DNA from 2 places in the Serratia proteamaculans genome. Region 2 is predicted to be linked to the other one. Evidence: predicted binding sites of a transcription regulator. Region 2 holds the regulator's gene; the other holds the start of a gene.
What was found. Region 2 encodes CRP, which controls carbon source genes, mostly activating them, when cyclic AMP is high. Its sites were predicted from a motif close to ATGTGANNNNNNTCACAT; they were not measured.
Positions count from the first base shown of each region.

Region 1: the regulator CRP is predicted to act here: its motif matches at 1,326-1,343, upstream of QOT07_RS19200 (NupC/NupG family nucleoside CNT transporter).

Region 1 covers NZ_OX461105.1:4,126,769-4,131,688, forward strand. Annotated here, with positions in the region: gene QOT07_RS19200 (NupC/NupG family nucleoside CNT transporter) at 77-1,261, opposite strand; gene glyA (serine hydroxymethyltransferase) at 1,544-2,797, opposite strand; gene hmpA (NO-inducible flavohemoprotein) at 3,171-4,361, shown strand; gene QOT07_RS19215 (cytochrome c) at 4,527-4,920, opposite strand, start outside.
Region 2 covers NZ_OX461105.1:5,008,403-5,013,322, forward strand. Annotated here, with positions in the region: gene QOT07_RS23355 (LysE family translocator) at 1-281, opposite strand, end outside; gene QOT07_RS23360 (hydrolase) at 400-1,380, shown strand; gene QOT07_RS23365 (YheU family protein) at 1,377-1,610, shown strand; gene QOT07_RS23370 (phosphoribulokinase) at 1,887-2,756, shown strand; gene QOT07_RS23375 (OsmC family protein) at 2,797-3,204, opposite strand; gene crp (cAMP-activated global transcriptional regulator CRP) at 3,584-4,216, shown strand; gene QOT07_RS23385 (YccS/YhfK family putative transporter) at 4,271-4,920, shown strand, end outside.

The sequences.
Region 1 (4,920 bases), 880 kb from region 2:
ACCTCATTATGTCTGTCGATTTTAAACTCTGTCGGAAAGAAATAACTTCTGGCCTGGAAAGAGGCTAGCTGGCGTTTTAAATAACTAATCCGGCTACCGCTGCCGATAAAAAACTCACCAGCGTTGAGCCATACAGCAGTTTCAGACTGAAACGGGAAACCACATTCCCCTGTTGCTCATTCAGTGCTTTAATCGCCCCCGCCACAATGCCCACCGAGGTGAAGTTGGCAAAGGAGATCAGGAACACCGACAAGATCCCTTCAGCGCGTGGCGACAACGCAGCTTTGATTTGTTGCAAGTCAGTCATGGCGACAAACTCGTTGGCCACAATTTTGGTCGCCATGATGCTGCCAACCTGCTGCGCTTCATGAGCCGGTACGCCAAGGATCCAGGCAAAAGGATAAAGCAGATAGCCCAGTAATCCTTGGAAGCTGATGCCAAACAGGCTGCTAAACAACGCATTGATGGCAGCGATCAGGGCAATAAACCCCAATAACATCGCTGCAATGATTACTGCTACCTTAAAGCCGGCGAGAATATATTCGCCCAGCATTTCAAAGAGGCTTTGTCCGCGATGCAGATCCTGCATCTGAACTTCTTCTTCCAAATCGACGCGATAGGGATTAATCAGTGACAGCACAATAAACGTGCTAAACATATTCAGAATCAATGACACCACGACATATCGGGCATCAACCATATTGATATAGGCGCCGACCATAAACACCGAGACGGTTGACATTGCAGTAGCCGCCATGGTGTAGATACGGTTTTCAGACATCTTGCCCAGCACATCTTTATAGACGATAAAGTTCTCCGACTGCCCAAGCAATAATGCACTGACGGCATTAAAAGATTCCAGCTTGCCCATACCGTTGACTTTGGACAATACCGTCCCCACCACCCTAATAATAATCGGCAATAGATTGATATGCTGAATAATACCGATCAATGCAGAAATAAAAATAATCGGGCATAACACATTAAGGAAGAAGAATGCCAACCCTTGCGCTCGCATTCCACCAAATAAGAAATCGGTGCCTTCGCCGGCAAACAGCATCAACCCATTGAACACCGTAGAAACCTGTGCGGTAAAGCCGGTGCCAATATCAGAACGGAGAAATAGCCAGGCGAGTAAGACTTCTATCACCAGCAGCTGGATAATATAACGAACCTTAATTAACTTTCGGTTATGGCTCACCAGCAATGCCATTACCGTTACTAACAGACAAGAGAGAGCAAAATGAATAACCTGCGTCATACGACACTCCATAGTATAATAATCGTCCTTTATTAAGGTATACCATGAGAGTAAATAACAATCATATAGACGCACATCACATAACACGCCCTCAGCACAATGCAATTAATTAAAAGGCGATAAATATCACAGCCTGTTGTTATTAAATATATTAATAACTAATATTAATGACGGAAACATATATACGACGTTGGATCTACCACCGTCGACAGCAGGTAAAAAAAAACCGGTCACCTAAGTGACCGGCATGACGCCTGAGCGTTTTTTAGCGAGAAAGCGGAATTATGCGTAAACCGGCAGGCGGGCGCAGATATCCAGTACTTTCTTCTTGGTGCGTTCGATGGTGGCTTCATCATTGATGTTGTCCAACACATCACAGATCCAGCCGGCCAGTTCACGCACATCAGCTTCTTTAAAGCCGCGGCGAGTCACAGCCGGAGTACCGATACGCACACCGGAGGTGACGAACGGGCTCTTGGGATCGTTTGGCACGCTGTTTTTGTTCACGGTGATGTTGGCACGGCCCAGGGCTGCGTCAGCTTCTTTACCGGTCAGGTTCTTGTCAACCAGGTCCAGCAGGAACAGGTGGTTATGGGTGCCACCGGAAACCACTTTGTAGCCGCGTTGCAGAACCACTTCCACCATAGCTTTGGCGTTATCGGCCACTTGCTGCTGGTAAATCTTGAACTCAGGCTCCATCGCTTCTTTCAGCGCCACCGCTTTACCGGCGATCACGTGCATCAGCGGGCCGCCCTGACCACCAGGGAACACGGCGGAGTTCAGCTTTTTATACAGATCTTCATCACCGCCTTTCGCCAGGATCAGGCCGCCGCGCGGACCCGCCAGGGTTTTGTGGGTGGTGGTGGTCACGATATGCGCGTGAGGGACCGGGTTCGGATAAACGCCGGCGGCAATCAGGCCCGCAACGTGCGCCATGTCAACAAACAGGTAGGCGCCGATGCTGTCGGCGATTTCACGCATTTTTGCCCAATCAACGATACCGGAGAAGGCAGAGAAGCCGCCGATGATCATTTTTGGTTTATGAGTCTGTGCCTGTTTAGCCAGATCTTCGTAGTCGATTTGACCTTTTTCGTCGATGCCGTAAGGCACCACGTTATACAGTTTGCCGGACAGGTTAACCGGAGAACCGTGGGTCAGGTGGCCACCGTGCGCCAGGTTCATCCCCAGAATGGTATCGCCCGGCTGCAGCAGCGCGGTATAAACGGCGAAGTTCGCCTGGGAACCGGAGTGTGGCTGAACGTTGGCGTAATCAGCACCGAACAGCTCTTTGGCACGGTCGATTGCCAGTTGCTCAACGATATCCACATATTCGCAGCCGCCGTAATAACGCTTGCCCGGATAACCTTCAGCGTATTTGTTGGTCAACTGGGAACCCTGAGCCTGCATTACGCGCGGGCTGGTGTAGTTCTCAGATGCAATCAGCTCAATGTGCTCTTCCTGACGCACCACTTCTTGCTCCATTGCACGCCACAGTTCGGCATCGTAATCAGCAATGTTCATTTCACGCTTTAACATCCGGCTTCTCCTGACTTAAATCGGCTAACTAAAAAATCACCAAATAACTACCCGGTTGGGTTCTGGCCCACAGTGTAAACTGTTTCGCCCCACTGAGGATAGGCCTTGACAGAGGTTTTTACGCAAACGATTGGCATTAGGCGCAGCAAGGCTTTGATCCGATAAACCACCCCATTCGACAACGGACTTTTACTCATACTGAGCATGCGGTTTTTTCATGTTCTGTGAGCAAGATCGTCGCTTAACGACCCCGCAACAAAAACAGGGGTATTTACAGCCAAGGCAGAAACCGTTAGGATGCGTTAAAACCTAAAGATGCATTTAAAATGCATCATTTAAATATTCCAATAATGATCGACCAAGGAGCGCTACCATGCTGGATAGCCAAACCATCGCCACCGTAAAATCTACCATTCCCCTGCTGGCCGCTACCGGGCCGAAACTGACTGCCCATTTCTACGATCGCATGTTCGAGCACAATCCTGAGTTAAAAGATGTGTTCAATATGAACAACCAGCGCAATGGCGATCAGCGTCAGGCGCTGTTCGACGCGATCTGTGCCTATGCCGCGAATATCGAAAATCTGGCGGCGTTGCTGCCGGCGGTAGAACGTATTGCTCAGAAGCACACCAGCCTGAATATTCGGCCGGACCAATACCAGATTGTTGGCGGTCATCTGCTGGCTACCCTGGATGAAATGTTCAGTCCGGGCCAGGAAGTGCTGGATGCCTGGGGTAAGGCTTACGGCGTGTTGGCGGATGTATTTATCCAGCGCGAAGGCCAGATTTATCAGGCCAGCGAAACGGCCGATGGTGGCTGGCGTGACCTGCGCGCATTCCGCATCGTCAAAAAACAGCCACAGAGCGAGGTGATTTGCAGCTTCGTGTTGGCACCGGTTGACGGTGGCAAGGTGATCGACTTCAAACCGGGTCAATACCTGGCGGTCTACATCAAGCACGACAGCATGGAAAACCAGGAAATTCGCCAATACTCACTGACCACCTCACCGAATGGCGAATACTATCGCATTGCGGTAAAACGTGAAGATCAGGGTAAGGTATCGAACTTCCTGCATCAGCAAGCCAAAGAAGGCGACGTGATTTATCTCGCTCCGCCGCACGGGGATTTCTTCCTCGAAGCACAGCCGGAAACCCCGGTGGCGCTGATCTCCGCCGGTGTCGGCCAAACGCCAATGCTCGGCATGCTCAATACCTTGCACGATAACCAGCACCCTGCGGACGTACACTGGTTGCACGCAGCGGAAAACGGCAGCGTTCACGCCTTTGCCGATGAAGTGGCAAACATCGCCGACCGCATGCCAAACCTGAGCCGCCACGTCTGGTACAACCAACCGGGCGTCAATGATGTGGAAGGCCGTGACTACCAGAGCCGTGGCCTGATGAACCTCAGTGCTCTGCGCGAAACGCTCAGCACGCCGCAGATGCATTACTACTTCTGTGGGCCGGTGCCGTTTATGCAGCATGTGGGCAAGCAGTTGCTGGAGATGGGTGTAGAAGCCGAACGCATCCACTACGAATGCTTCGGCCCGCATAAGGTTCTGTAATTAAAAGGGGCGCGACCTGGTGCCGCGCCCTCAGATGGCTGATAATGCTCGTTATTAGGGAGAGCGTGCCGAAGGGGTCGTAGCAGCTTTAGCTGCCGGAGCGCCCCTCGGTGCGCTAGGCCCGAGTATCTCTATCTAATAAACAGCTCAACCCGCGCCCTTCTGTTATTTCTCCGCCAGCTTACGTGTCTCTTGAACCTGCTGCGCCGTAACCGGTGCCGCCTGGTTGCCCCAGCTTCCCCGTAAATAACTCATCAGATCGGCGGCCTGTTGATCGTTCAACGTCCAGGCGTAACCCGGCATGGCGATTGCCGTGGCATGTTGGGTGATTGGCGTATGCGCCCCTTCCAGCACCACGCGCAGCGCAGTTAACGGGTTTTCCGCCGTGACCGTTGCGTTACCCGCCAGTGCCGGAATGGTGTTGTCGCTGCCCTCGCCCTTATTGCCATGGCAGGTTGAGCAATACATGGCATAGGTGGCTTGCCCTGCCTGCGAATTGCCGGTGGTCATTGCCACGGCTTTGTCCGCCTGCGGTTTTTCCGCCGCCAGGCTGTGCAGA
Region 2 (4,920 bases):
GCGGCGGTGGCCACTTTCCACGCCAGCCACAGCAGGTACAGGCTGCCGAGAATTTTCAGCACCAGATGCAGAGCCGGATAAACCAGAATCAGGCTGCCGACGCCGAAGGCCACCAGCAGCAAAATGCTTTGCATGCCGAGCATGATACCTATCATCAGCAGCAGTGAACGCATAAAGCCAAAGTTGGCGCCGGAAGTGGTCAATAACATATTGTTGGGGCCGGGGGTGATCGCGGCAACCCACAGAAAGCCTAACATCGAAAGAAATAAACTCGCTTCCATCAGGCGGGTGCTCCTCACCCAGGGGGATTTTTGCAGTATTATTGTTAACTCAGGGTAGTGAAGCTAACAGCGCACTAATCATCCCACAATAGTTGCCAAAAAGATTTTTACTCAAGCTATGCATGAATCCTTTCGCCCGTTGACCGGGGCCAGTAATCCCCATCTGCAGACACTGCTGCCACGGCTGGTGCGCCGTCGTGTACAGCTGAAACCTCATTGGCAACGGCTGGAATTGCCCGGCGGCGACTTTGTCGATCTCGCCTGGAGCGAAGACCCGACTCAGGCTACCGACAAGCCACGTGTAGTGCTGTTCCACGGCCTGGAAGGCAACTTCTACAGCCCCTATGCCCATGGCCAGCTCAGCGCCTGGCGCGAAAAAGGCTGGCTCGGGGTAGTGATGCATTTTCGCGGCTGTAGCGGCGTGCCGAACCGTAAGCAACGCATCTATCATTCCGGCGAAACGGAGGATGCACGCTTTTTCCTGCAGTGGCTGCGAACCACCTACGGGGAAGCGCCAACCGCCGCCGTGGGTGTCTCGCTCGGCGGCAACATGCTGGCCTGCTACCTGGCGCAACAGGGCGCCGACAGCCTGCTGCAGGCGGCGGTGGTGGTCTCTGCGCCACTGATGCTGGAACCCTGCTCATGGCGGATGGATCAGGGCTTCTCGCGGGTTTATCAGCACTATCTGCTCGGGCAATTGAAACAAAACGCCACCCGCAAACTGCTGCACTATCCTGACACCCTGCCGCTGAAACTGCCGCAGCTCAAGGCGTTGCGCCGGATCCGCGACTTTGACGATGCCATTACCTCGCGTATCCACGGTTTCAGCGACGCTACCGATTATTACCGCCGCTGCAGTGCCCTGCCGCTGTTGCCGTCGATCCAAACGCCGTTGTTGATCATCCATGCCAAGGACGATCCTTTTATGACCGACGAAGTGATCCCCGAGGTCGCCACGCTGCCGCCCAACATTGAGTATCAGCTGACCGAGTTTGGCGGCCACGTCGGCTTTGTCGGCGGTACATTGAAAAAACCCCATATGTGGCTGGAATACCGTATTCCATCCTGGCTTGCCCCTTATCTGGAAACAACCAAGTGATTATCCCCTGGAAAGAACTGGAAGCTGAGACCCTGAACGGCCTGATCGAGTCCTTTGTGCTGCGTGAAGGGACCGACTACGGCGAGCACGAGCGCTCGCTGGAACAAAAGGTGGAAGACGTACGCCGCCAGTTGAAAAGTGGCGAGGTGCTGTTGGTGTGGTCAGAACTGCATGAGACCATCAACATCATGCCTCGAGGACAGTTCCGCGCCGGACAAGAAGAAATTTAGTGCCGATCGGTTCTATGACTGACGGAAAAAATCAGGTAACAATGAGGGATTGCAAACCAACGCGCGGAATTTTGCCCTTGGCGAAAGGGCGTCAAACACACCAATATAGCCTATAGCTTTCAAGCTGCAGCTAGGCGCCCAACTCGCTCATCCCCGGGCGCTTACTCGAGTAAGTAACCGGGGTGAGCGAGTGCAGGTAACAACGCTGCAGCTTGAAAGATGACGGGTATAATTTTATCTGACGCCTGCGCATTTAACACGGAGTGACCCACCACCATGTCCGCCAAACATCCCGTTATCGCAGTGACCGGCTCCAGCGGCGCCGGCACCACCACCACCAGCGTGGCGTTCCGTAAAATCTTTCAGCAGTTGAACATCCGTGCCGCTGAATTGGAAGGCGACAGTTTCCACCGCTATACCCGACCGGAAATGGACGCGGCAATCCGCAAAGCGCGCGATCTCGGCCGTCATATCAGCTATTTCGGCCCTGAGGCCAACGACTTCGGCCTGCTGCAACAAAGCTTTAGCGAGTACGGCACCAACGGTACCGGCCGCTCTCGCAAATATCTGCATACCTACGATGAAGCGGTGCCCTATAACCAGGTCCCCGGCACCTTTACGCCGTGGGAAGCCTTACCGGCACCGACCGACGTGCTGTTCTATGAAGGGTTGCACGGCGGCGTGGTGACCGAACACAACGACGTGGCCAAACATGTCGATTTATTGGTCGGCGTGGTGCCTATCGTCAACCTGGAGTGGATCCAGAAGTTGATCCGCGATACCGGCGAACGCGGCCACTCCCGTGAAGCGGTGATGGACTCGGTGGTCCGTTCGATGGAAGACTACATCAACTACATCACGCCGCAGTTCTCCCGCACCCACATCAACTTCCAACGGGTGCCGACGGTAGATACCTCCAACCCGTTTGCCGCCAAGGCGATCCCCTCGCTGGACGAGAGCTTTGTGGTGATCCACTTCCGCGGTCTGGACCAGATCGATTTCCCTTACTTGCTGGCCATGCTGCAAGGATCTTTTATCTCGCATATCAATACGCTGGTGGTGCCGGGTGGCAAAATGGGGCTGGCGATGGAGCTGATTATGGCGCCGCTGGTGCAGCAACTGCTGGAAGGCAAAAAAATCGAGTAACTTATCAGAGCGCGGCGACAGGCCGCGCCCCCTCTATCCGTCAGGACACTGCGCGGATTTCAAAACTGTGGGTCACGCTGGCTGCCTGACTCAACATCAGCGAGACCGAGCAGTACTTCTCGGCGGAAAGGTTTACCGCCCGCTCAACAATCTTGTCACTTAAATCTTTACCGGTGACGATAAAATGCAGGTTGATATGGGTAAACAAGCGTGGCGCTTCTTCACGCCGTTCGGAGGTCAATTTCACCTCGCAGTCGCGCACATCGTTACGTCCTTTTTGCAGGATCGACACCACATCGATCGCGCTGCAGCCTCCCACCGACATCAGCACCATTTCCATCGGGCTGGGGGCTTTATCACCGGCGTTACCGTCCATCAGCACCTGATGGCCAGACGCGGATTCACCCAGAAACGTCAGCCCTTCCACCCACTTAACTCTTGCCTGCATACTGGTCACTCCGGTTAATTTCTTAAAATCAGACTACGCTTTCGCATAGAAACTGGCAACGGAACCTGATGCTAATCATGCTGAAGCGAGACAACACAAGACACCCGCCTCACTCTGTGCTACAAACAGAGCCGCAATAAATCTTTCCGGGACACTGATTTCAGGGAAACTCCCAGGGAAAGGCTCCTTTACCGGTATGTTAACAGAATGTAGCTTGCAGCTCTCCCGGCAAGTTAATATGCTAGGGCGACAGCGTATATTTATGACACGCCTCAAAACCTGCTGCCAGCCACCATTAAAAAAACGGCGACAGCACGTTTTACAGGGAACTCTGACCCCTGTGACACAAGGCAGCGATAACAACAGAGGATAACAGCGAATGGTTCTCGGCAAACCGCAAACAGACCCTACTCTCGAATGGTTCCTGTCTCATTGCCATATCCACAAATATCCATCCAAAAGTACGCTGATTCACCAAGGTGAAAAGGCCGAAACGCTTTACTACATCGTCAAAGGCTCCGTAGCGGTGCTGATTAAGGATGAAGAAGGTAAAGAGATGATCCTGTCCTACCTTAACCAGGGGGATTTCATCGGCGAGCTTGGATTATTTGAAGAAGGTCAGGAGCGTAGCGCCTGGGTTAGGGCGAAAACCGCCTGTGAAGTGGCTGAAATTTCCTATAAGAAATTCCGCCAGTTGATTCAGGTTAACCCGGACATCCTGATGCGCCTGTCAGCGCAGATGGCAAACCGTCTGCAGATCACCTCTGAGAAAGTGGGTAACCTTGCTTTCCTGGACGTGACGGGCCGCATCGCGCAAACACTGCTGAACCTGGCGAAACAGCCTGATGCCATGACCCACCCGGATGGCATGCAGATTAAAATTACCCGCCAGGAAATTGGCCAGATCGTCGGTTGTTCACGTGAAACCGTTGGTCGTATTCTGAAAATGCTGGAAGATCAAAATCTGATCTCCGCCCACGGCAAAACTATTGTCGTTTACGGCACGCGTTAATTACTGAAAAAACGGCGCGATGATTCGCGCCGTTTTTTTATGCCCTGAATCATCATGTGGCGCCGACTGATTTACCACCCGGAAGTCAATTACGCACTGCGGCAAACGCTGGTGCTTTGCCTGCCGGTACTGCTGGGCCTGCTGATTGGCCAGCTGCAATACGGCCTGCTATTTTCCCTGGTCCCCGCCTGCTGTAACATCGCCGGGCTGGACACGCCCCACAAACGCTTCTTCAAACGCCTGATCGTCGGCGGTTCCCTGTTTGCCTTCAGTAGCCTGTTGCTGCAGCAAGTTCTGCTTTGGCAGTTGCCGCTGCCGTTACTGATGCTCGGCCTGGCCCTGTTGCTCGGCGTCAGCGGTGAAATCAGCCCGTTACACGCCCGCCTGCTGCCTGCCGCACTGGTAGCCGCCATCTTCTCTCTCAGCATGGTCGGTAGAGTCCCGCTGTGGCACGCACCGCTGTTATACGTGGTCGGTACCGCCTGGTACGGCCTGTTCACCTGGTTCTGGTTCAAGCTGTGGAAAGAACAACCGATGCGCGAGTCGCTCAATCAGCTCTATCTGGAGCTGGCGGACTACTTCGAAGCCAAATACTCGCTACTGACCCAGCATACCGATCCGCAGACTGCACTACCGCCATTGTTGGTACGCCAGCAAAAAGTCATGGACTTGATCACCCTGCTGTACCAGCAGCTTAATTTTTT